DNA from 4 places in the Bradyrhizobium sp. SZCCHNR1043 genome. Region 3 is predicted to be linked to each of the others. Evidence: predicted binding sites of a transcription regulator. Region 3 holds the regulator's gene; each other region holds the start of a gene.

Evidence for each region. The regulator PhoB, encoded in region 3, activates phosphate uptake and scavenging genes when phosphate is short. The targets are predictions, from matches to a motif close to TGTCATNNANCTGTCAT.
Region 1: a site for PhoB is predicted at 1,855-1,871, ahead of ugpB (sn-glycerol-3-phosphate ABC transporter substrate-binding protein UgpB). Genes of this name have one in related genera too.
Region 2: a site for PhoB is predicted at 2,516-2,532, ahead of QX039_RS02750 (YbhN family protein). Genes of this name have one in related genera too.
Region 4: a site for PhoB is predicted at 2,091-2,107, ahead of QX039_RS20510 (esterase-like activity of phytase family protein). Genes of this name have one in related genera too.

What each region holds. Positions count from the first base shown of each region.
Region 1 is NZ_JAUEYN010000027.1:17,018-22,474, forward strand. Features, by position in the region: gene ugpA (sn-glycerol-3-phosphate ABC transporter permease UgpA) at 1-432, opposite strand, end outside; gene ugpB (sn-glycerol-3-phosphate ABC transporter substrate-binding protein UgpB) at 482-1,801, opposite strand; gene QX039_RS32615 (CaiB/BaiF CoA-transferase family protein) at 2,012-3,214, opposite strand; gene QX039_RS32620 (organic hydroperoxide resistance protein) at 3,366-3,791, opposite strand; gene QX039_RS32625 (MarR family transcriptional regulator) at 3,962-4,423, shown strand; gene QX039_RS32630 (GIY-YIG nuclease family protein) at 4,431-4,682, opposite strand; tRNA gene QX039_RS32635 (tRNA-Ala) at 4,930-5,005, opposite strand; gene QX039_RS32640 (TIGR02300 family protein) at 5,087-5,457, opposite strand, start outside.
Region 2 is NZ_JAUEYN010000002.1:16,068-21,524, forward strand. Features, by position in the region: gene QX039_RS02730 (YdcF family protein) at 1-562, opposite strand, end outside; gene QX039_RS02735 (hypothetical protein) at 649-1,179, opposite strand; gene QX039_RS02740 (hypothetical protein) at 1,288-1,722, shown strand; gene QX039_RS02745 (ferritin-like domain-containing protein) at 1,797-2,303, opposite strand; gene QX039_RS02750 (YbhN family protein) at 2,688-3,779, shown strand; gene QX039_RS02755 (hypothetical protein) at 3,883-5,457, shown strand, end outside.
Region 3 is NZ_JAUEYN010000006.1:247,623-253,079, forward strand. Features, by position in the region: gene pstC (phosphate ABC transporter permease subunit PstC) at 88-1,086, shown strand; gene pstA (phosphate ABC transporter permease PstA) at 1,090-1,971, shown strand; gene pstB (phosphate ABC transporter ATP-binding protein PstB) at 1,968-2,789, shown strand; gene phoU (phosphate signaling complex protein PhoU) at 2,820-3,536, shown strand; gene phoB (phosphate regulon transcriptional regulator PhoB) at 3,553-4,260, shown strand; gene QX039_RS12810 (trypsin-like serine protease) at 4,406-5,457, shown strand, end outside.
Region 4 is NZ_JAUEYN010000011.1:171,250-176,706, reverse strand. Features, by position in the region: gene QX039_RS20520 (DMT family transporter) at 53-982, shown strand; gene QX039_RS20515 (DMT family transporter) at 1,112-2,056, shown strand; gene QX039_RS20510 (esterase-like activity of phytase family protein) at 2,179-3,534, shown strand; gene QX039_RS20505 (methyl-accepting chemotaxis protein) at 3,608-5,293, opposite strand; gene ftsH (ATP-dependent zinc metalloprotease FtsH) at 5,411-5,457, opposite strand, start outside.

The DNA.
Region 1 (5,457 bases), on a different contig from region 3:
GCCCATCGCGCGCAGATAGCGCGAGATCACGCCGAGCGACGGATGCAGCATGAAGATCCAGAGCACGCCCACCACCGGCGGCGCGACGGCATAGGGCCAGATCAGCAACGTCCGGTACAGCGTGACGCCGCGCAGCGGCTTGTCCGCCATGACCGCGAGCAGCAGCGCGACCGAGAGCGACGAGAGTGCGATGGCGAAGGAGAAGCCGAATGTGCGGAGAATGGCTTGAAAATAGTCCGGCTGACTGAGCAGGTCGGCGTAGTTCTCGAACCAGACGAAGCTCGTGGACAGGCCGAACGCGTCCTGCAGCAGGAACGACTGGATAACGGCCTGGATCGCGGGCCAATAGAAGAAAATCAGCACGATCGCGAGCTGGGGAGCGACCAGCACGAACGGCAGCAGTTTTGATTGGAAGATGGCGTTCTTCTGCATGGTCGGTCGGCGAGCCGGCAGGCCGCGGGTGGCCTGCCGGCTCTTGGCCTCACTTCACGGCCGTCTTTTCGAACTGGCGCAGCATTTGGTTGCCGCGCTCGACCGCGGCGTCCAGCGCCTGCTTGGCGGTCTTCTTGCCGGCCAGAGCCTGCTCGATCTCCTCCGACCAGACGTCACGCAGTTGCACCATGTTGCCAAGACGCAGGCCGCGGGAATTCTCCGTCGGCTCCTTGTTGGTCAATTCGAGCAGCGGCGTCTCCAGGTAGGGCTGATCCTTGTAGAAGCCCTCGGCCTTGGCCTTCGCGTAGGCCGCCTTGGTGATCGGCAGATAGCCCGAGGCCTTGTGGATATAGACCTGACGATCGGTGTCCGAGAGGAAGGTCAGGAACTTCGCCACGCCCTTGTATTCGTCCGCGCTCTTGCCGCCCATCACCCAGAGCGAGGCGCCGCCGATGATCGAGTTCTGCGGTGCGCCCTTGGCGTCGGGATAATAGGGCATCGGCGCAGCGGTGAAGGCGAACTTGGCCTGCGCCTTGACGTTGCCGAAGAACGCCGACGAGGTCAGGTAGATCGGGCATTCGCCCGAGGTGAAGCGGCCCTCGCCGGTGTTGGTGCGGCCGGCATAGTCGTAGGTCTTGTCCTTCTGCAGCTCGACCAGGTTTTCGAGATGCTTCACCTGCAGCGGACCGTTGAATTCAAGGACGGTATCGAAGCCGTCGAGACCGTTCGCCTTGCTGGCGAGCGGCACGTTGTGCCAGGCGGAGAGCTGCTCGAGATTGACCCAGGTGACCCACGAGCCGGAGAAGCCGCAGGTCGGATGGCCGGCCGCCTTCAGCTTCTTGGCGGTCTCGAACAGCTCGGGCCAGGTCTTCGGGATCTCGGCGTTGACCTTCTTCAGCTCGTCGAGATTGACCCACATGACGGTGGATGAGGAGTTGAAGGGGAAGGAGAGCATTTCGCCCTTCGAGGTCGAATAGTAGCCGGTGATGGCCGGCAGGTAGCTCTTGGGATCGAACTTCTCGCTGGCGTCCTGCATCAGCTTGTAGACCGGCTTCACGGCGCCGGTGGCGGCCATCATCGTGGCGGTGCCGACCTCGAACACCTGCATGATATGCGGCGCATTGCCGGCGCGGAAGGCGGCAATGCCGGCATTCATCGTATCGGCGTAGTTGCCCTTGTAGGTCGGAACGACCTTATAGTCGGTCTGCGAGGTGTTGAAATCGTTGGCGAGCTTGACGATGACGTCGTTGTTGGCGCCGGTCATCGCGTGCCACCACTGAATCTCCGTCACCGCATGCGCGGGTGCGGCGGCGCCAAGGACCAGCGTGGCTGCCGCGGCGGCGGCGGTCCAGAATTGTCGAAGTGACATTAAAAAATACCTCCCATGGAACGTCATCGGCGTCGCGGCCGTAGCAGCGCGAGATGACAGTTTTGTGAATGTATAACCGGTTGGATCGTCAGCGGAAAGCGCGTTCGTCGCGGCTTCGCGGCGGAATGCCGCGACTTGCGCGAGACGGCGCGGCGCCGGGGCGATGCCCCAGGCGACGCTAGCGTGGGGAGACGACAGGCTGATGGCGCTTCAGCGCTTGCGTTCGGCGCACACCGTGCCCTGGGACAGCAGGGCCTGGATCTCGTGCTCCGAGTAGCCGAACTCGCTGAGCACCTCCTGCGCATGCTGGCTGAACTTCGGCGGCGTGGAGCGCAGGGTCGGCTTGCTGCGTTCGAGCCGGATCGGCGACGCGACGCCCTTGTACCAGTCCTTTTCGATGACATCGCCGCGGTAGATCGTGTGCGGATTGGTCAGCGCCTGGTCGATCTTCTGCACGGGTCCCGCCGGCAGGCCGGCCGCGAGCAGCCGGTCGCACAGCGGCTCCGCCTCGAATTGGCTGAAGACGGCGGCGAGCTCGGCGCGCAGCGCCTCGCGATTGGCGACGCGATCCTTGTTGCGGGCGAAGCGCGGATCGGTGCCGAGCTCCGGCCGGCCGATTTCCTTGGCGAGCTTGCGGAAGGTGCCGTCATTGCCGACGCCGATGAAGATATCGTCCGTCTTGGTTGGGAAGATCGCGTAGGGAACGAGGTTCGGATGCTCGTTGCCGGTCAGCGACGGCGGCTTGCCGTGCATGAAGTAGTTTGCGGTATGCGGATGCATGATCGCGAGGCCGGTCTCATACAGCGTGACCTCGAGGAACTGGCCGAGCCCAGAGCGCTGCCGTTCCGACAGCGCCATCAGGATGCCGATCGCGGCATAGAGTCCGGTGGTGATGTCGACCAGCGGCACGCCGATCCGCATCGGTCCGCTCTGCGAGGAGCCGGTCGCGGCGATCATGCCGGTCATCGCCTGGATGATCGCGTCATAGCCGGGATTGCCGCCGCGCGGACCGTCGGCGCCGAAGCCGCAGATGCGGCAGTGCACCAGCTTCGGGAATGTCTCGCGCAGCGTGTCGCTGCCGATGCCCCACTTCTCCAAGGTGCCGGGCTTGAAGTTCTCGATCAGCACGTCGGCGGTCTCGAGCATCCGCATCAGCACGACGCGGCCACCCTCGGAAGCGAGATCGAGGCCGATCGAACGCTTGTTGCGGTTGATCCCGACGAAATAGGCAGCGTCTTCGTCGTGGAAGGGAGGGCCCCAGTCGCGGACCTCGTCGCCGGCCGGCGGTTCGACCTTGATCACGTCGGCGCCGTGATCGGCCAGGATCTGTGTGCAGTAGGGCCCGCCGAGCACGCGCGTCAGATCGATCACGCGCAGTCCGGCCATGGCGCCGGGAGCAAATTGGGGTGTCATCGGATGTCGCGAGGTTGGTTTCAGCTCGCGGCCATTAAGCATTGCTACGGCGCTGGTGCAAACGCGGCTCGCCGAATGGCGCCGTCGCGAAAACGCGAGGCCTGCCCTGCGGCGGACGCGGGAAAACGCTGCCGCAGGGCGGAATTCAGCCTCAGACGACGGTCAGCTTGACATCGACATTTCCGCGCGTGGCGTTGGAATAGGGGCACACCTCGTGCGCCTTGGCGACCAGAGCCTCGGCGTCGGCCTTGGCGAGGCCGGGCAGCGACACCGCGAGCTCGACGGTGATGCCGAAGCCGCCTTCTGAACGCGGGCCGATGCCGACGGTCGAGGTCACCGACGTGTCGGCGGGAACCTTCGGGCCGCCCTGCGAGCCGACAAACTTCATCGCGCCGATGAAGCAGGCCGCATAGCCGGCCGCGAACAACTGCTCCGGATTGTTGCCGGCGCCACCGCCGCCGCCGAGCTCCTTCGGGGTGGAGAGCTTGACCTTGAGCGAGCCGTCGAGGGTCGCGGCTTCGCCGTCGCGGCCGCCGGTCGCCTTGGCGCTGGTCTTGTAGAGCACGTTCACGGACATGGGGTGTCTCCCGGTTGGATGGACGAATTCAGTGGCGTCATATTGCACACAATTGAATTGTGAACAATATAATTGTTCGGTAGAAAATTCGTGATCGGGGCGCCGGGCCCGTTGTCGACCCGAGGCGTGCGGGCTCAAGATGCCGATAGGATCGACCTGTGGTGACCTCGATGCGAAAGAAGTCCGCGGCAGACCTGCCGCTCCAGCTCGGCAACCAGCTCTGCTTCGCAGTCTATTCGACCGCCCATGCCTTCAACCGGGTCTACAAGCCTTTGCTCGACCGTCTCGGCCTCACCTATCCGCAATATCTGGTGATGCTGGTGCTGTGGGAGCGCGACGGCCTGTCGGTGAAGGAGATCGGCGAGCGGCTATTCCTGGATTCCGGCACGCTGACGCCGCTGCTGAAGCGGATGGAGGCGCTGCATTTCATCAGGCGGACACGATCGGCCGAGGACGAGCGTCAGGTGATCGTCACCCTCACCGCCCAGGGCGCGGGACTACGCGACAAGGCAAGGTCGATCGTGCCGCCCGCGATCCTGGATGCGACGGGCTGCTCGCTCGCGGAACTGGCCGACCTGCACGGCAAGCTGGTGCGCCTGCGGGAGCATTTGAATGCGGCGGTGGAGGGGTGAGGAGCGGTCAGACTGGACCGAGCAGGCGCTTCTTTGAGAATGCCCGCCCAGAATGCGATTTCAGGTAGGTCTCGAACGCCAACGCGCGATGCTTGTCCGGAAAGGCGCAATACCAGACCAGCATCCACGGCATGAACTTGGACGTGTGAACTGACCGGCCAGCGTTGTGATCCTTCAGGCGCTGTCTGATGTCCGCTGTCGCGCCGACATATTCCTGCTCGGGGAAGGCGAGGCTGCGGATGATGTAGACGTACCACATGCGAAGGCACTCGCCGCGAAGGATTGCGGGCCGGCATTCTGCAATCGGGAAGGGAGTTTGTCATCCCGGCTGCCTGCGTACGAAATCAGGTCGTAAACCGTAGGCAGGCGTGACTCGAGAAAACACCAGCTGGAGAAGATGACGGGCCTCTCAAAGCCCGGCTTCGCCAAGGGGCTTCGCCGGGCACCACGCTTCGCCCTTCGGGCTCCGTCGTGGCTGCGCCACGCGTAGCCCGAAGGGCGAAGCGTGGTGGAGCCAGGCGGGATCGAACCGCCGACCTCTTGCATGCCATGCAAGCGCTCTCCCAGCTGAGCTATGGCCCCTGAACCGAACCGGCGGTCTGGGTGACCGCCGGGGAGCACCGTGAACCACAGTTCGCGGCTGATCTCAAGTGTCTTCGACGATTATTCTTCGTCGCCGCCGACATCGCCGATGATGTCGGTCACGTCCTCGTCGCCTTCTTCCTCGTCGGCGATGAAGGTGGAATCATCATCCTCGTCGTCGTCGAGGGTCTCGTCGATCTCGATGTCGTCCTCGGTCTCCGGCACGACGGCCTTGACCTTGCCGGTGTTCTCCTCGGCATCGGCCTCCTCGAGCGACACCAACTCCTCGGCCTCGGCGGGCTCGACCACGTCGGCCGCCGCAGCGGCACGCGCAGCCTCGCCGCGCATCGCGCGGGTCGGAGCCACCGGCGCGATCGGCACGACCTCGCCGGTGTAGGGCGAGATCACCGGGTTCTTGTTGAGGTCATAGAACTTTTTGCCCGTCGTCGGGC
Region 2 (5,457 bases), on a different contig from region 3:
TCGCCTTATAAGGTTCGATCTTGTCCCATTCGCTCAGCACGCGGCGGCGGAACTCCGGATGGGTGTGCCACGACTGCCGCGGTACGCCGAAGCTATCGACCGTCAGCAGCATCTTCTCGACTTCGGGCCAGTGCCGCTGCAGGGTCATCGCGTAGCGCCGCGCGGTCCAGCTGTTGCCGAGGCAGATCACGCTGCCGACATTGGCGAGGCCGAGCGCGGCGTCGATCACCGGCAGCGCGAGCGCGACGTTCTCGCCGGTATTCGTGGCGTGGTGCTCTTCGAGGATGCGCTCGGCCGGAATGCCGCGCCTCACCATGGCGGCCTTGATCAGCGTACACTCCGAAAGATCAGCGCCCGGCGTGATCCCGCCGCTGACGATGGCGTGGCGGAAGTAGCCCTGCTGCCACAGCTTCACCGCCGTCTCGGCACGCAGCTCCTCGTCGACGCGGGTCCCGAACACGAACAGGAGATCGGCCGGCCGCAGCGGCGTATCGGCGAAATGCCGCGCGTTGACCACGGCGATCTCGGCGTCATCCGGTCTGCGCAGCGCGCGATCCTGCATCGTTCTTCTCCCAACGTCGGCTCATCCTGGCATGACGCGGCGCTGTCGCGCGCTCACATTCGATGACCGGCGATGACGCCGCGTGATCACGGCAGCAGCGAGCCGGGAATATCCGTGAACGTGTAGCTGCGCGGCCTGTTGCGGGTGATGAAGCCGCCGACATACCAGGCGAACAGCGCGGCGAAGCCGATCAGGAACAACGCTCCCGACCATTCGGCGATGACGAGCGCACGCACCAGAAGCCCCGTCATCGCCACCGCGAACAGCGCGATCGCGGCGAGCGCGGCGCCATATGTGAAGCGGCCGAGGCCGGCCGTGAGCCGCGCGTTGCTGCCGCTCGAGGCGAGCCGCGCATGCAGGCCGAGGATGAAAGCACGATAGGCCTCGCTCTGCGGCGCCATCAGCGCCGCCGTCTGCCAGGAAGTCGAGATGATGCTCAGCCTGCGGCCATCGCGATGGGTGATGTCGGCACGAAAACGCTTCGCCTGCATCGACACCGGCCGGTAGGACAGCCGGATCGCGGCGATGTCGGCGTACGGCCACAGGCCGGTCCGGCCGGCGAACCGCCACGACAGGCCCTGCCCCGTGAGCTCGAACTGCTGCGCGGCGCCGATCAACGACGCCTTGTAGGCGTAGCGGATCGCGTCATGGCCTTCTGTGGTGATGTCCTGGGAAATGGATCGGTCCTGTTGCGCGTGGCGCGCGCCTTATCCTACAAACGGAGCATGAGCGAAACGATCTATTTTCCGCGCCACCTGATCCTGGCCGGAGCGATGGCCGCCGGCGTGCTGCTGGCGCTGGCCGTGCACATGCTCGGCGCCCGCTACGGGCTCGATCTCGGCGGCCTGTGGCAGACCGAGAGCGGCGCTTTCATGCCGGCGGGATCGGCGATCGCCTGGTGGCTGATCGCCACGGTCGGCTTCTCCTCGGGCTATTTCATCGCCAACATCATGCACAGCGCGGTGTCGGGCGAGATCCCGCAGCGGATGCGCAACTTCCTGGTCGTGGTCGGCGTACTGATGCTGGCCGGCATCGGCCAGGCGATCTCCGGCCCGAGCCCGGTGCCGTCGGCCTCGGGTGTGCTGGCCGGCCTCGCCGCGCTCTGCCTCGGTGCCCTGATGGCGTTCTGCGGCGCCAATTTCGCGTTGCGTAAGAGCTGACGCGCGGCATCCGGATGCGACGACGCCGCGCGGGATGTCCGCGCGGCGTTTTGTCTCATCGACTGGTGACGCGATCAGCTTGCGGCGCGCAGGTTGACGCCGCTCTCGGCGAGCTTGGTCAGCTTCATGTCGGTCGCCTTCTCCTCGTCGAGCGTCTTCTGCAGCACGGCGGCGCAGTCGCTGCGGCCAAGCTGCTTGGCCCAGGCGATCAGGCTGCCGTAGCGCGTGATCTCGTAGTGCTCGGCCGCCTGGGCGGCGTTGATCAGCGCTGCGTCCAGCACGGCCTTGTCGGTGACCTCGCCCGCGACCTCCTCGGCCTCCTCGATGATGCCGTCGATCGCCGGACAGTCGACCGCCTTGGCCGCGATGCCGTGCATCTTGAACACCTGCTCGAGACGCGTCACATGCGTCTTCGTCTCATCGAGATGGGTCAGAAAACCCTGCTTGAGCTTCCGATCCGTCGCCTTGTCCGCCATCTTTGGCAGCGCTTTGACGAGCTGGTTCTCGGCGTAATAGATGTCCTGCAGCTGATGAACGAACAAATCGTTCATCGTCTTGATGTCCTTGGTGAACAGTCCCATTTGCCTCATGTCCTCTTGGTTCGGGAACATGGCAGGTCCCTCCCCGACCGATCGTCGCCATGTTCGCTGTGCCCGCGGGGCGCTAACCGGCGGCCACGGCGGTTGTTCCGGCGCAACCGGCCCTGCCGGCCGGAACCGGTCGCAGAGGGCCAGGTTTGCTCGTGAACCGCGCGCGTAACCAATTGGACCGAACTGAGGCGGTCGCCAGCCATGTGACTGAAGTGTGACAGACCCGCGCCGCATGGGTCGGAGCTGAGCTGTGTCAAGGACTGCACAAGGCGCGCATTTTAGCATAAGGAACAGGCTGTCACGAATTGCCCGCCTCCATCGACCAATGGTTTCGCCTCTTTTCCAAGAACTGGTACCGCCCCGCCGGGAGGATGAATGCAGCGCCTGCTGACCACGCTCTCGCGTGGCTTCAAGAAATGGATCGGCTGGAAGCGGCTGGGGATTGCAGCGAGCCTTGCGATCATCGCCTTCGCGATCACGACGCTCGTGCGCACGCTCAAGGGCGTCGATGCCGGTGTCATCCTGACGGCGCTCACCGAAATCCCGCTCGGTCACATCGCGCTCGCGGCCTTGTGTGTGATCGGCGCGTTCTGCACGCTGACCTTCTATGACTATTTTGCACTGCGAACGATTGGCAAGAAACACGTCCCCTATCGCATCGCAGCGATGAGCGCCTTCACCAGCTATTCGATCGGCCACAACATCGGTGCCACCGTCTTCACCGGGGGCGCGATCCGGTTCCGGATCTATTCGGACTACGGCCTGTCCGCGATCGACGTCGCCAAGATCTGCTTCCTGTCGGGCCTGACCTTCTGGCTCGGCAACCTGTTCGTGCTCGGCATCGGCATGACCCTGCATCCGGCGGCCGCCACCGCGATGGACCAGTTACCCCCGGCGATGAACCAGTTGATCGCGATCGGCATCCTCGGCGCGATCTTCGCCTATCTCGGCTGGCTGACCGCCGGCAAGAACCGCCGGCAGCTCGGCCAGAACGGCTGGAAGGTGGTGCTGCCTTCGGCGCAGCTCACGCTGGTGCAGATCCTGATCGGCGTCGTCGACCTCGGCTTCTGCGCGCTGGCGATGTACCTGCTCGTCCCCGCCGATCCTCCGATCGACTTCCTGTCGCTGTCGGTGGTGTTCATCCTCGCCACCCTGCTCGGCTTTGCCAGCCATGCGCCTGGCAGCATCGGCGTGTTCGATGCCGCGATGCTGGTGGCGCTGCCGCAGTTCGGCCGCGAGCAGCTCTTGGCCACCCTGCTCGTCTTCCGCGTGCTCTATTTCGTGATCCCCTTCGCCATCGCGATCTCGATCATGGGCATCAGGGAGCTCTGGATGAACGTCGTCAAGCCGTGGCAGGAGCGGCGCCGGCTGAACGCCGCCTGCGAGGACGAGGTCGCCGCCAAGCGCGCCGCGGCCGCAGCACCCGCTGCGGTTCCCCAGCGCATCAAGCGCCACTCCCAGCGCTGAGCAGCAATTCTCTCGCGGACGATGCGACGGTTCGATCCTCGACCGGTTGAACTCGCGTGCGGTCCTCTTATTTCCGCCCCATCGCTGACGTGAATCCTTGCGCATGACCCGAATTCCCCCTCGTCCGCTGCTCGCCGCCTGCGTCCTGGCCAGCCTGCTCGCCCCTCTCGCCGCCACCGAGGCGGCCGCGCAGTTCGGCGCAGCGCCGCTGCAGATCAGCTGGGAGGTGCGCAACCGCTTCCGTCTCTTCCGCGAGGAGCGCGACTTCCTGCTGCATACCGAGAGCACGCGCGACCGCTCCATCCTCGCCGCCGAGCAGGCGCTGGGGGTGCAGAGCGACGGCCGCGGCTGGGCCCGCAACGTCGTCAACCGGCTCTGCATCGACCTCGCCGGCCGCGTCAACGAGCCGTGCACGCGCGACAACGTCAAGGAAAGCTATCTCACCCCCATCGACCATCCGGTCACCGTGCGCCTGACCGGCCCGGTGCCGGTCGGCGCCACCTGCGCCTGGTCGTTCGACGACGGCGACGGGCCGCAGACCTCGACCTTCGACTGCGCCGAGCCGGTCAATTTGCGCGTCCGCTACGGCCGCCAGACCGTGGCATCCGTCGATGTCGCCAGCCCGGAAGGCACGCGGCAGGTCTCGACCGGAATCCAGGTCCGCGACGTCCTGATCGCCGGCCTCGGCGACAGCATCGCCTCCGGCGAGGGCAATCCGGACCGCCCGATCGCGCTCGCCGACGACGGCTTCTGCTTCCGCTCCTATCTCGGCGGCCCGACCGCGCAATATTATCGGCCGAGCCGCGCCGGCTTCAAAGGCGGCCGCGCCTGCGAGGCGCCGGACACGCTACAGAACTGGCAGAAATACAGCGCGGTCTGGCTCAACGCTGCCTGCCATCGCTCGCTCTACAGCTACCAGACCCGCACGGCGCTGGCGCTCGCGGTGCGCTATCCGCACGTCGCGGTCACCTACCTGCCGCTCGCCTGCACCGGCGCCACCATCGCCGACGGCCTGTTCGGCAGCCAGCGCGCGCGCGAATGCACGCCCGGCCGCTCGGTCGCGACCTGCGCCGGCGGCGTCAACGGCCAGCTCGGCGAACTCCGCGAGGCGCTGACCGCGGCCAAGCGCCGCCAGCCGGACCGCAAGCTCGACCTGATTCTGCTGTCGATCGGCGCCAACGACATCAACTTCTCCGGCCTCGTCGCCGACGTCATCGTCGACACGCCGACCGAGCGCACCCTGTTCAAGCGCTCCGGCGTGATCGGCTCGGTGGAGGAATCGCGCAGCGAGCTGGCGAGCGACCTGCCGCAGGGCTTTGCCAAGCTGCGCGAGGCGCTGAAGCCGCTGGTCGGCGACCTCTCGCATGTCATCTACACCTCCTACGGCAATCCGGCGCTGAGCCGTGCCGGCACGCCCTGCCCGGGCGGCCCGGCCGGCTTCGAGGTCCATCCGTCGTTCAATGCCAATCCGCAGCGGCTCGCCAAGGTCGCGGGCTTCGTCGAGAACGAGTTCCTGCCGTCGCTGCGCGGGCTGGCGCAATGCACCGCGGGAGTTCTGTGCCGCGATCCGCAGGCCGACCGCATGACCTTCGTCGATGCTCATCAGGCCGCGTTTGCCGATCACGGCTTCTGCGCCCGCTCGACGCAGGATCCGCCGTTCGACCGCGAATGCTTTTCG
Region 3 (5,457 bases):
ATCGAAAATCCCCTCTCCCGGCCTCCGGGGGAGGGACGCTACCGGGGTTGCGGCGTGTCCAAGGAACAGGGGGCAGAATTGGCAGAGATGGCGGTTCAGACCGAAGTCAGCGATATCGCGGCCGCTGCCGGACCCTATGACCGGGCACGCGCGCTCAACGCCTTCAAGCTCGGCGACGTGACCTTCTATTGGATCACGCGGCTGTCCGCGATCTCCGTCCTGTTGATCCTGGGCGGCATCATCCTGTCGCTCATCGTCGGCGCATGGCCGGCCATGAGAGAATATGGCTTCGAATTCCTGTGGACGCGGCGCTGGGCGCCGTCGGCCGATCCGCCGGTGCTCGGTGCGCTCGGCCCTATCTACGGCACCTTGGTCACGTCCTTCATTGCGATGCTGATCGCCATTCCGGTCGGTCTGGGCATTGCGATCTTCCTCACCGAGCTGTGCCCGCAATGGCTGCGCCGTCCGATCGGACTTGCCATCGAGCTGCTCGCCGGCATTCCGTCGATCATCTACGGCATGTGGGGCTTCTTCGTGCTGGGGCCGTTCCTGGCCTATACGTTCCAGCCGTTCATGATCAATCTCTGCGCCGGCATCCCCGTGCTGCAGGACATCTTCGCCGGTCCGCCGTCCTATCTCAGCCTGTTCAACGCCTCGCTGATCCTGGCGATCATGGTGTTGCCGTTCATCACCTCGATCTCGGTCGACGTGTTCAAGACCGTCCCGCCGGTGCTGAAGGAAGCCGCTTACGGGGTCGGCTGCACCACCTGGGAGGTCGTGCGCAGCGTCGTCATTCCCTACACCCGCGTCGGCGTCATCGGCGGCGTCATGCTGGCGCTGGGCCGTGCGCTCGGCGAAACGATGGCGGTGACCTTCATCATCGGCAACTCGTTCCGGATCTCATCCTCGATCTTCGCGCCGGGCACCACGATCTCGGCCGCCATCGCCTCCGAATTCCAGGAGAGCGACGGGCTGCACCAGTCGAGCCTGATCCTGCTCGGCCTGCTGCTGTTCGTGCTCACCTTCTTCGTGCTGGCGAGCGCGCGGCTGATGCTCATGCGGCTCGAAGCCAAGGCGGGAAAATAAGCCATGTCCAGCGCTGATACGCTTACACTCGATGCGCCGGTCAATCCGATCTATGCGCGCCGGCGCCGCAGGGACATCGTGATCCGCGGCCTCTGCGTCGCCGCCGCGATGTTCGGCGTCACCTGGCTGGCGCTGATCCTGTTCACGCTGTTCTATAACGGACTCGCCGGCCTCAGCCTGCAGGTTTTTGCCGCCGACACGCCGCCACCCGGCTCCAGCGAAGGCGGCCTGCGCAACGCCATCGTCGGCTCCTTGATCATGACGATCATCGGCGTCGGCATCGGCGCGCCGCTCGGCCTGTTCGCCGGCACCTATCTCGCCGAATACGGCCGCAACGACCGCCTGACCTCGGTGATCCGCTTCATCAACGACATCCTGCTGTCGGCGCCCTCGATCATCATCGGCCTGTTCATCTATGGTGCGGTCGTGGTGCCGATGGGCGGCTTCTCGGCACTCGCGGGTTCCCTTGCATTGGCGGTCATCGTGATCCCGGTGGTGCTGCGCACCACCGAGGACATGCTGCTGCTCGTGCCCAACCCGCTGCGCGAGGCGGCGTCTGCGCTCGGCCTGCCGCGCTCGCTGGTGATCCGCCGCATCGCCTATCGGGCGGCGCGCTCGGGCCTCATCACCGGCGTGCTGCTTGCCACCGCCCGCGTCGCCGGCGAGACCGCGCCTCTGCTGTTCACCGCGCTGTCGAACCAGTTCTGGAGCCTCAACCTTTCCAGGACGATGGCGAACCTGCCCGTCACCATCAACAATTTCGTCCAGAGCCCTTATGCCTACTGGAAGCAACTGGCCTGGAGCGGAGCCCTTCTCATCACTCTGGCCGTGCTCGCCCTGAACATCGGTGCACGCATTCTTGGCGCCGAGAGGAACACCAAATGACCGAACTGTCCGTCTCCGTCAGTCAGCCCAATCACGCTCTTCACGGCAAGGCGCTTCCGGATGCGCCGGCCAAGGTGACCGCGCGCAACCTCAACTTCTACTACGGCGACCATCACGCGCTGAAGAACATCAACCTGTCGCTGGGCACCAACCGCGTCACCGCGTTCATCGGCCCGTCCGGCTGCGGCAAGTCCACGCTGCTGCGCATCTTCAACCGGATGTACGATCTCTATCCGGGCCAGCGGGCGACCGGGCAGCTGATGCTCGACAACACCAACATCCTCGATCCCAAGCTCGATCTGAATCTGCTGCGCGCCCGGGTCGGCATGGTGTTCCAGAAGCCGACGCCGTTCCCGATGACGATCTACGAAAACATCGCCTTCGGCATCCGCCTCTATGAGAAGATCTCGAAGTCGGAGATGGACGACCGGGTCGAGAAGGCGCTGCGCGGCGGCGCGTTGTGGAACGAGGTCAAGGACAAGCTCAACGCCTCGGGCCTGTCGCTGTCCGGCGGCCAGCAGCAGCGGCTGTGCATCGCGCGCACCGTGGCGGTCCGGCCGGAGGTGATCTTGTTCGACGAGCCGTGCTCGGCGCTCGATCCGATCTCGACCGCCAAGGTCGAGGAGCTGATCCAGGAGCTGGCCGAAAACTATACGATCGCCATCGTGACGCATAACATGCAGCAGGCGGCGCGCGTCTCCGACAAGACCGCCTTCATGTATCTCGGCGAGCTGATCGAGTTCGACGACACCAGCAAGATCTTCACTTCGCCGAGTGATCGGCGGACCCAGGATTACATCACCGGCCGGTTCGGCTGACGCCGACGACATTGCCTTCAGGAGATCATCATGGCCAGTGAACATACCGCCAAGGCGTTCGACAGCGATCTGCAGGACCTGACCCGTCTGGTATCGGAGATGGGCGGCCTCGCGGAGCGGCTGATCGTCGATTCCGTCGATGCGCTGGTGCGGCGCGACATCGCGCTCGGCCAGAAGGTGGTCGCCACCGACGCCGAGGTCGACAAGCTGCAGCGCATCATCGAGGAGCGCGCCGTGCTCACGATCGCCCGTCGCCAGCCGATGGCGGTCGACCTGCGCGAGATCGTCGGCGCGATGCGCGTGGCGACCGATCTGGAGCGCATCGGCGACCTCGCCAAGAACATCGGCAAGCGCGTCGCGGCGCTGGAGAGCGACTTCCATCCGCTGAAGCTGATCCGCGGCCTCGAGCACATGACCGATCTGGTGCAGTCGCAGGTCAAGACGGTGCTGGACGCCTATGCCGCGCATGACCTGCCGGCGGCGATGACGGTGTGGAAGGGCGACGAGGAAGTCGACGCCATCTGCACCTCGCTGTTCCGCGAGCTCCTGACCTACATGATGGAGGATCCGCGCAACATCTCGTTCTGCATCCACCTGATGTTCTGCGCCAAGAACATCGAGCGCATCGGCGATCACGCGACCAACATCGCCGAGACTGTATTCTATATGATCGAAGGCCAGCAGATCATGGACAAGCGCCCGAAGGGCGACATGACGAGCTTCGCGACGACGATTCCCGGTAACTAAGAGAGACGGTTCAGACATGGGCGCCCGAATTCTGGTGGTGGAGGACGAGGAGGCGCTGACGACGCTGCTGCGCTACAACCTCGAGGCCGAAGGCTACGAGGTCGAGACCGTGGCGCGCGGCGACGAGGCCGACACGCGGCTGAAGGAGCGCGTTCCGGATCTCGTCGTGCTCGACTGGATGCTGCCGGGCCTCTCCGGCATCGAGCTGTGCCGCCGCCTGCGCGCGCGGACCGAGACCCGGCAATTGCCGATCATCATGCTGACGGCGCGCGGCGAGGAGAGCGAGCGCGTGCGCGGACTCGCCACCGGCGCCGACGACTACATCGTCAAGCCGTTCTCGGTGCCGGAGCTCCTGGCGCGCGTGAAAGGCCTGCTGCGGCGGGCGAGCCCGGAGCGGCTGGCGACCGTGCTGTCCTATGGCGACATCGAGCTCGACCGCGAGAAACGCCGCGTGGCGCGCTCGGGGCGGCCGATCGATCTCGGCCCGACCGAATACCGCCTGCTCGAATTCTTCCTCGAGCACCCCGGCCGCGTGTTCAGCCGCGAACAGCTGCTCGACAGCGTTTGGGGCCGCGACATCTACATCGACGAGCGCACCGTCGACGTCCATATCGGCCGCCTGCGCAAGCTGCTCAATCCCGGCCGCGAGCAGGACCCGATCCGCACCGTGCGCGGCGCCGGTTATGCGCTCGATGATCGCTTCGCCAAGAGCGAGCAGGTGTAAGGGCGATGGGCGTGAGGATGAAGAAGGTGTGAGGCGCGAGCGGGCCCGATTGAGGAGATCGCGGTCCGCTTTCCGCCACGCCGCCGCCGTCTTGATCGTGTCTGCTTCGTGGCCCGTCACGATGTTTCGGTCCCAGCGGACGCCCTTGATCAAGACCATCATCATATCTCTTGTCATGCTGCTCGGCAGCTTGGCGGGCGCCCCGGCCGCCGAGCTCGAGGACGCGGTCGCGGCGGCAGGCAACGGGCAGCATGCGGCGGCGATGCGACGGCTGCTGCCGCTGGCCGCCAAGGGCGATGCGCGGGCGCAGTTCGACGTCGGCTTCATGCAGGCGTTCGGCTGGGGCGTGCCGCGTAATCCGAGCGAGGCGCTGGCCTGGTACCGCAAGGCCGCCGATCAGGGGCTCGCCGTCGCGCAACATTATCTCGGCATCGCCTACGTCAATGGCGAGGGTGTTGCCTCCAACTACGGCGAAGCCAGTCGCTGGTTCAGCCGCGCCGCGGCGCAGGGCTTCGCCCAGTCGCAATACATGCTCGGCCTGATGCTGCTCGACGGCCGCGGTGTGAAACAGGACGTCGTGCAGGGCTATGCCTGGCTGGTGATGGCGGGCCGTAGTGGCGTGCGATCGGCCGGCCGCGACGTGCAGCGGGTCAGGTTGACCGAGCCGCAGCGCGTCCAGGCCCAGAGCGCCATTGCGTCCTGGCAGCCGAAACCGGAATCGGCGGATGCGGGCATTGCCACTCCGCGTCCGGAGCAATTGCTCGGGCTCGATCGCCACATCGGCGAGGTCGTCGATCCCACCTCCTGGCCGGCGTCGTCGATCGGCGTCGTCACCGTCGCGCAATACTCGAGCGGCGGCTGGTGCACCGGCACCCTGGTGGCGCCGCGCGTCGTGCTCACCGCCGCGCATTGCGTCTTCAACGGCGTGGCGCAGGTCAGCCCCGGCAATGTCCGCTTCCTGGCCGGCATGAACCGTGGCACGCCGGCGGCATCGTCGGTCGCCGACAAGCTGATCGTGGCGCCCGATTTCGTCCCGACCCGGCACGACAGATGGTCGCTCGACCGCTCGCCCGCCGATTGGGCGCTGATCGTGCTGAAGGATGCGCTGCCGTCGAAGCCGGTGGCGGTCAAGGCGCTGACCCGCGAGGAGCTCGCGGCTGCGACCACGGCCGGAACCATCTCCGAGATCGGCTATGG
Region 4 (5,457 bases), on a different contig from region 3:
CGGACATCCCGGCCGCGCGCCGCGGCGCATCGAACCGGGCCAACACCGCCGCATGTCCGCCGCCGATCCCACCGCGTCCGCCGCGCCCGCGCGCGCCTGGATCGCCAACCAGCCCTATGTGCTGCTCAGCATCACGGCGCTGTGCTGGGCCGGCAACTCGATCGTCGGGCGGCTTGCCGCCGGCCACATCCCGCCGGTGACATTGTCGTTCCTGCGCTGGTCGCTCGCCTTCCTGCTGATCCTGCCGCTCGCCTGGAAACAGCTGCGCCAGGACTGGCCCGCGATCCGGTCGCGGCTCGGCATCATGATCGCGTTGTCCGTGACGGGCATCGGCGCCTTCAACACGCTGCAATATTGGTCGCTCGAATATACGCAGGCACTCAACACCCTGCTGCTGCAGTCGGCTGGTCCGCTGATCGTGGCAATTTGGTCGATGCTGCTGTTGCGCGTGCACCTGACCCTGGCGCAGGCCATCGGCATCGTGCTGTCGCTCGTGGGCGTGCTGCTCATCCTGACGCGAGGTCACCCCACCGCGCTGGCCGACATCAGCTTCAACAGAGGGGATCTGATCTTCCTGCTCGCGATGGCGGTGTTCGGCTTCTACTCGGTGCTGACGATCAAGCGGCCGCGGATCCACGGCTTGTCGATGGTCGCCTTCACCTTCGGTTGCGGCGCAGCCAGCCTCATTCCGCTGCTGATCTGGGAACTCAACGCGCGACCGGTCATGGCGCTCGACGCGCAGAACCTGTTGTCGCTGCTCTACGTCGCGATCTTTCCTTCGACGATCGCCTATCTCTGCTTCAATCGCGGCGTGCTCCTGATCGGCGCCAATCGCGCCGCGCCGTTCTTTCACGTGGTCCCGGTGTTCGGCTCGATCATGGCCTTCGTGTTCCTCGGCGAGCAGCCGGAGGTCTTCCACGTGATCGGCTTCGCGCTGGTGCTCGTCGGCGTGTTCGTGGCGTCGCGCAAGCAGGCGACCTGATATCCACGTCCTGCGCGCGCCCCGCGGCCCTTTGCTGTCCGATGCATGGCACCAATCCGCTGCGCCGGCTTGCGAGGGGATACGATTCAGCCCAGATTGCCTCGTCTCTCCAAGCACGCTTGGCTGCCTTTGCCTGCCCAACACCGTCATCCGCTCTCCTGGCTGAACAACCAGCCCTATCTGCTGCTCACGCTGGCCTCGCTGTTCTGGGCCGGCAACATCGTGCTCGCGCGCTATGTGGCCGGTCATGTCCCGCCGCTGACCTTGTCCTGCATCCGCTGGGTCGGAACGTTCCTGATGCTGTGGCCTTTCGCGCGCGCGCATCTCGCCCGCGACTGGCGAACATTGCGCGCGCATTGGCCGCTGATCCTGCTGTTGTCGCTGACGGGCTTTGCCATCAACAACGCGCTGTCCTATTGGGCGATGCAATATACCCAGGCGCTGAACGGTCTCCTGATCCAATCCTCGACGCCGCTGTTCGTCGCGCTGTGGTCGCTGGCCTTGTTCGGTGTGCGCCTGACCATGGCCCAATTCGCCGGCATTGCGATGTCGCTGATCGGCGTGCTGGTGATCCTGATGCGCGGCGATCTCGGTGCGCTCGCCGGCATCCAGTTCAACCGCGGTGACCTGATGTTTGCGGGCGCGCTGATGGTATTCGGGCTCTACTCGGCCGCCATGACGCGACGGCCGGCGGTGCACCAGCTGTCGCTGATCTCAGCCTGCACGGCGGCCGGCGCCGTGCTGCTGCTGCCGTTCGCGGCTTGGGAATACGCGTCGGGCTTCGTGCTCAAGCCCGATCTGCTGTCGGTCCTGACGCTCGGTTACGTGGTCGTGTTTGCGTCGACACTGGCCTACCTGTTCTTCAATCGCGGCATCAGCCTGATCGGACCGAACCGCGCCGCGCCGTTCCTCCATCTGGTGCCATTGTTCGGCTCGGTGCTCGCGATCCTGCTCCTCGGCGAGGAGCTCAGGCTGTTCCACCTTGCGGGCTACGCGCTGGTCATTGCCGGCGTGATCATCGCGTCGCGGGTCCCGATCCGGCCTCCCGGCACGGGTGACCGGCTCAAGGTGTGAGCGTGCGGCAAGACGCCTCATGAAGACCGGGGAGCATCATCCGGCTGTCATCGAAATGTCAGCGCCGCGTCAGGCCTCCTGTCCAGAACGATGCGTGGATCAAGCTCCCAGGAGGCCCTCCCATGCATCGATATCTGCTGACCACCGTTGCCGCGTTCGTTCTGAGCGCCGGCACAGCGTTCGCCCAGGGCGAAGGCGAATTCCCGGCGACGCTCTCCGGCCATGCCGTGATGCCGGCCGAGTCCTTCGTCGAGGCGCCGGCCGATGCCCCGAACGATCTCAAGACGTCCGGCAAATACACCACCGGCAAGCGCATCGACGCGATCGGCAGCGTGATGGGCAAGTCCTATGAGCGTCCGACCGGGGTGTCGCTCCCGTTCAAGGGACAACCTCTCCAGGGCCACTCCGGCATCAAGAAGATGGCCGACGGCACGTTCTGGGTCCTCACCGACAACGGCATGGGCTCGCGCTACAACTCGCCCGACTCGATGCTCTATCTGAACCACCACAAGATCGACTGGACCAGCGGCAAGGTCGAGCGGCTCGAGACGATCTTCCTGCATGATCCCGACAGGAAGGTTCCCTTCCGCATCGTCCATGAGGACACCGCCAAGCGCTATTTGACCGGTGCTGATTTCGATACCGAGGGCTTCCAGATCATCGGCGACAATCTCTGGATCGGCGACGAGTTCGGTCCCTACGTCATCAAGGCGGACAGGACCGGCAAGGTGCTGGCCGTGTTCGACACGGTCGCCGACGCCAAGCCGGTGCGCTCGCCCGACCATTGGGCGGTGCAATCGCCGGGCGCGCCAGGCGCGACCTATGCGAACGTCAACCTGCGGCGCTCGAAGGGCTACGAAGGCTTCGCGTCCTCGGTCGACGGCAAGTTCATCTACGGCCTGCTCGAAGGCCCGCTGTGGGACGCCGAGAAGAAGGATTGGGAGAAGGTCGACGGCAAGGAAGCCTCGCGCATCCTCGAATTCGACGTCGCGGCGGAGCGGTTCACCGGCCGGTATTGGCAGTACGTGTTCGAGCAGAACGGCAACGCGATCGGCGACTTCAACATGATCGATCCGACCCAGGGTCTGATCATCGAGCGCGACAATGGCGAGGGCACCAGCGACAAGGCCTGCCCGCAGGGCACGCGCGGCGACAACTGCTTTCCCGATCTCGCCAAGTTCAAGCGCGTCTACAAGATCGAACTGTCCGACGCCAACGTCGGCAAGCCGCTCCGCAAGATCGCCTCTATCGACCTGATGAAGATCAAGGATCCGGACAACAAGGCGCGCAAGCCGCTCAACGACGGCGTGCTCGCCTTCCCGTTCTTCACGATCGAGAATGTCGACCGCGTCGACGACACCCACATCATCGTCGGCAACGACAACAACCTGCCGTTCTCGTCCAGCCGGGATCCCAACAAGGCCGACGACAACGAGTTCGTGCTGCTGGAGGTCGGCGACTTCCTCAAAGCCAAGTGACGGCTGGCACGCCTACGACTTGACGGCCGCCGTTGATCCGAGAGCCCCGGATCAACGGCGCGCCCTGGCCTGATCAGGCCGTTCGCACCTTCGCCATGAAGCCATCGACGGCCTGCTGCAGCAGGCCCGACTGGCTGTCGAGCTCGCGCGCGCTCGACAGCACTTCGGAGGCAGCCATGCCGGTCGCTTCCGCCGCCTTGGTGACGCCGCCGATATGGGCGCTGATCTCGTTGGAGCCTGCGGCGACGGACTGGATGTTGCGGGCGATCTCGCGCGTCGCGTCGCCCTGCTGCGCGATCGAGGTCGAGATCGAATTGGTGATCTCGCTCATCTGCGCGATGGTCTGGGTGATGCCGCTGATGGCGGTGACCGCATCCTGGGTCGAGGTCTGCATCGCCGCGACCTGTGCCGAAATCTCCTCGGTCGCCTTCGCCGTCTGGTTGGCGAGCGCCTTCACCTCCGAGGCGACGACGGCAAAGCCCTTGCCGGACTCGCCGGCGCGCGCGGCTTCGATGGTGGCGTTCAGCGCCAGCAGGTTGGTCTGCGCCGCGATCGAATGGATCAGCTTGACGACCTCGCCGATCTTCTCGGCGCCGGTCGACAGGACCTGAACGGTCGCATTGGTGCGCTCCGCGTCGCCCACGGCTTTGCTCGCAATCTCGCTGGAGCGGGCGACCTGGCGCGAAATCTCATTGACCGAGCTCGACAGCTCTTCGGCCGCGGCCGCGACCGTGCCGACATTGTCATTGGCGCTCTGGGTGGCGGCGCTGACGGTCGAGGCGCGCGAGCTGGCATCGCTCGCGGTCGAGGTCATCGATTGCGCGGTGTGCTGCATGCCCTCGGCCGCCGACGCCACCGAGCGGACGATGCCGTTGACGCTGCGCTCGAAGTCGGCGGCGAGGTTCTGCATGGCCGCGGTCCGCTCGGCGGCCGCGCGCTGCTGGGTGGCGGCCTCGGCCTGCTCTAGCTCGCGCATCCGCAGCGCGTTGTCCTTGAAGATCTGGACGGTGGCGGCCATCCCGCCGATCTCGTCGCCGCGGCCGACACCGGGAATCTCGCCATCGAGCCGGCCATCGGCGATCTCGCGCATGCGGATGCCGAGACGATCGAGCGGCACGCTGATGCTGCGGCTGATCAGCCAGGCGATCCCGCCGGCGATGACCGCGATGCCCGCGCAGGCCATCCAGATCAGCCATTTCAGGGGCTTCATCTTCGCATCGAGATCGTCGACATAGACGCCGGTGCCCACGAACGTATTCCAGCCGGGAATCATCACCGCATAGGAGATCTTGCGGGTCGGCTGCTCCTGACCGGGACGCAGATATTCGTAGTGCAAGGTGACTTCGCCGTCCTTGGCAACGCCGTCGCGCAGCTCGACGACGAGCTTGCGGCCGTTGAGCTCGAAATCGATCACATTCGAGCCACGCTGCTTCGGATCCTGGGACAACACCACGTTGCCGTCCATCGTGTAGGCGAACAGATAACCCATGCCCTTGTCGAAGGTCATCGTTCTCGCGCGATTGACGAACTCGTCGAGCGCGGCCTCCTTCGTCAGCTTGCCGGCTTCGACCTCCTTGATGAGGCCCATGGCCATGTTACGCGCGGTCTCGACGATCGCCCGGCACTGTTCGATGCGGGCGTCGACCATCTCCTTTTGCATCAGAGTGCCGGCAAACGTACCGGCCGCAGCAAGGCCCAGCATCGCCACGCCGACGACGATGGCGAGCTTGGGGGCGATCTTCAGGTTATTCAGCAGCACGTAACGAACTCCGCCCGGTCCCCGATCGACGACCTCGATCTGTCAAGGTGAGCTGCTGGTCAACTGATCAGGCGATGGTTAGATTTCGGTTGCGAACACCCCCCGTAGAAACCCGGATCAGCTCGAGACAACGGCATCCCGGACCGGGACCGCAGCGGAGGCCG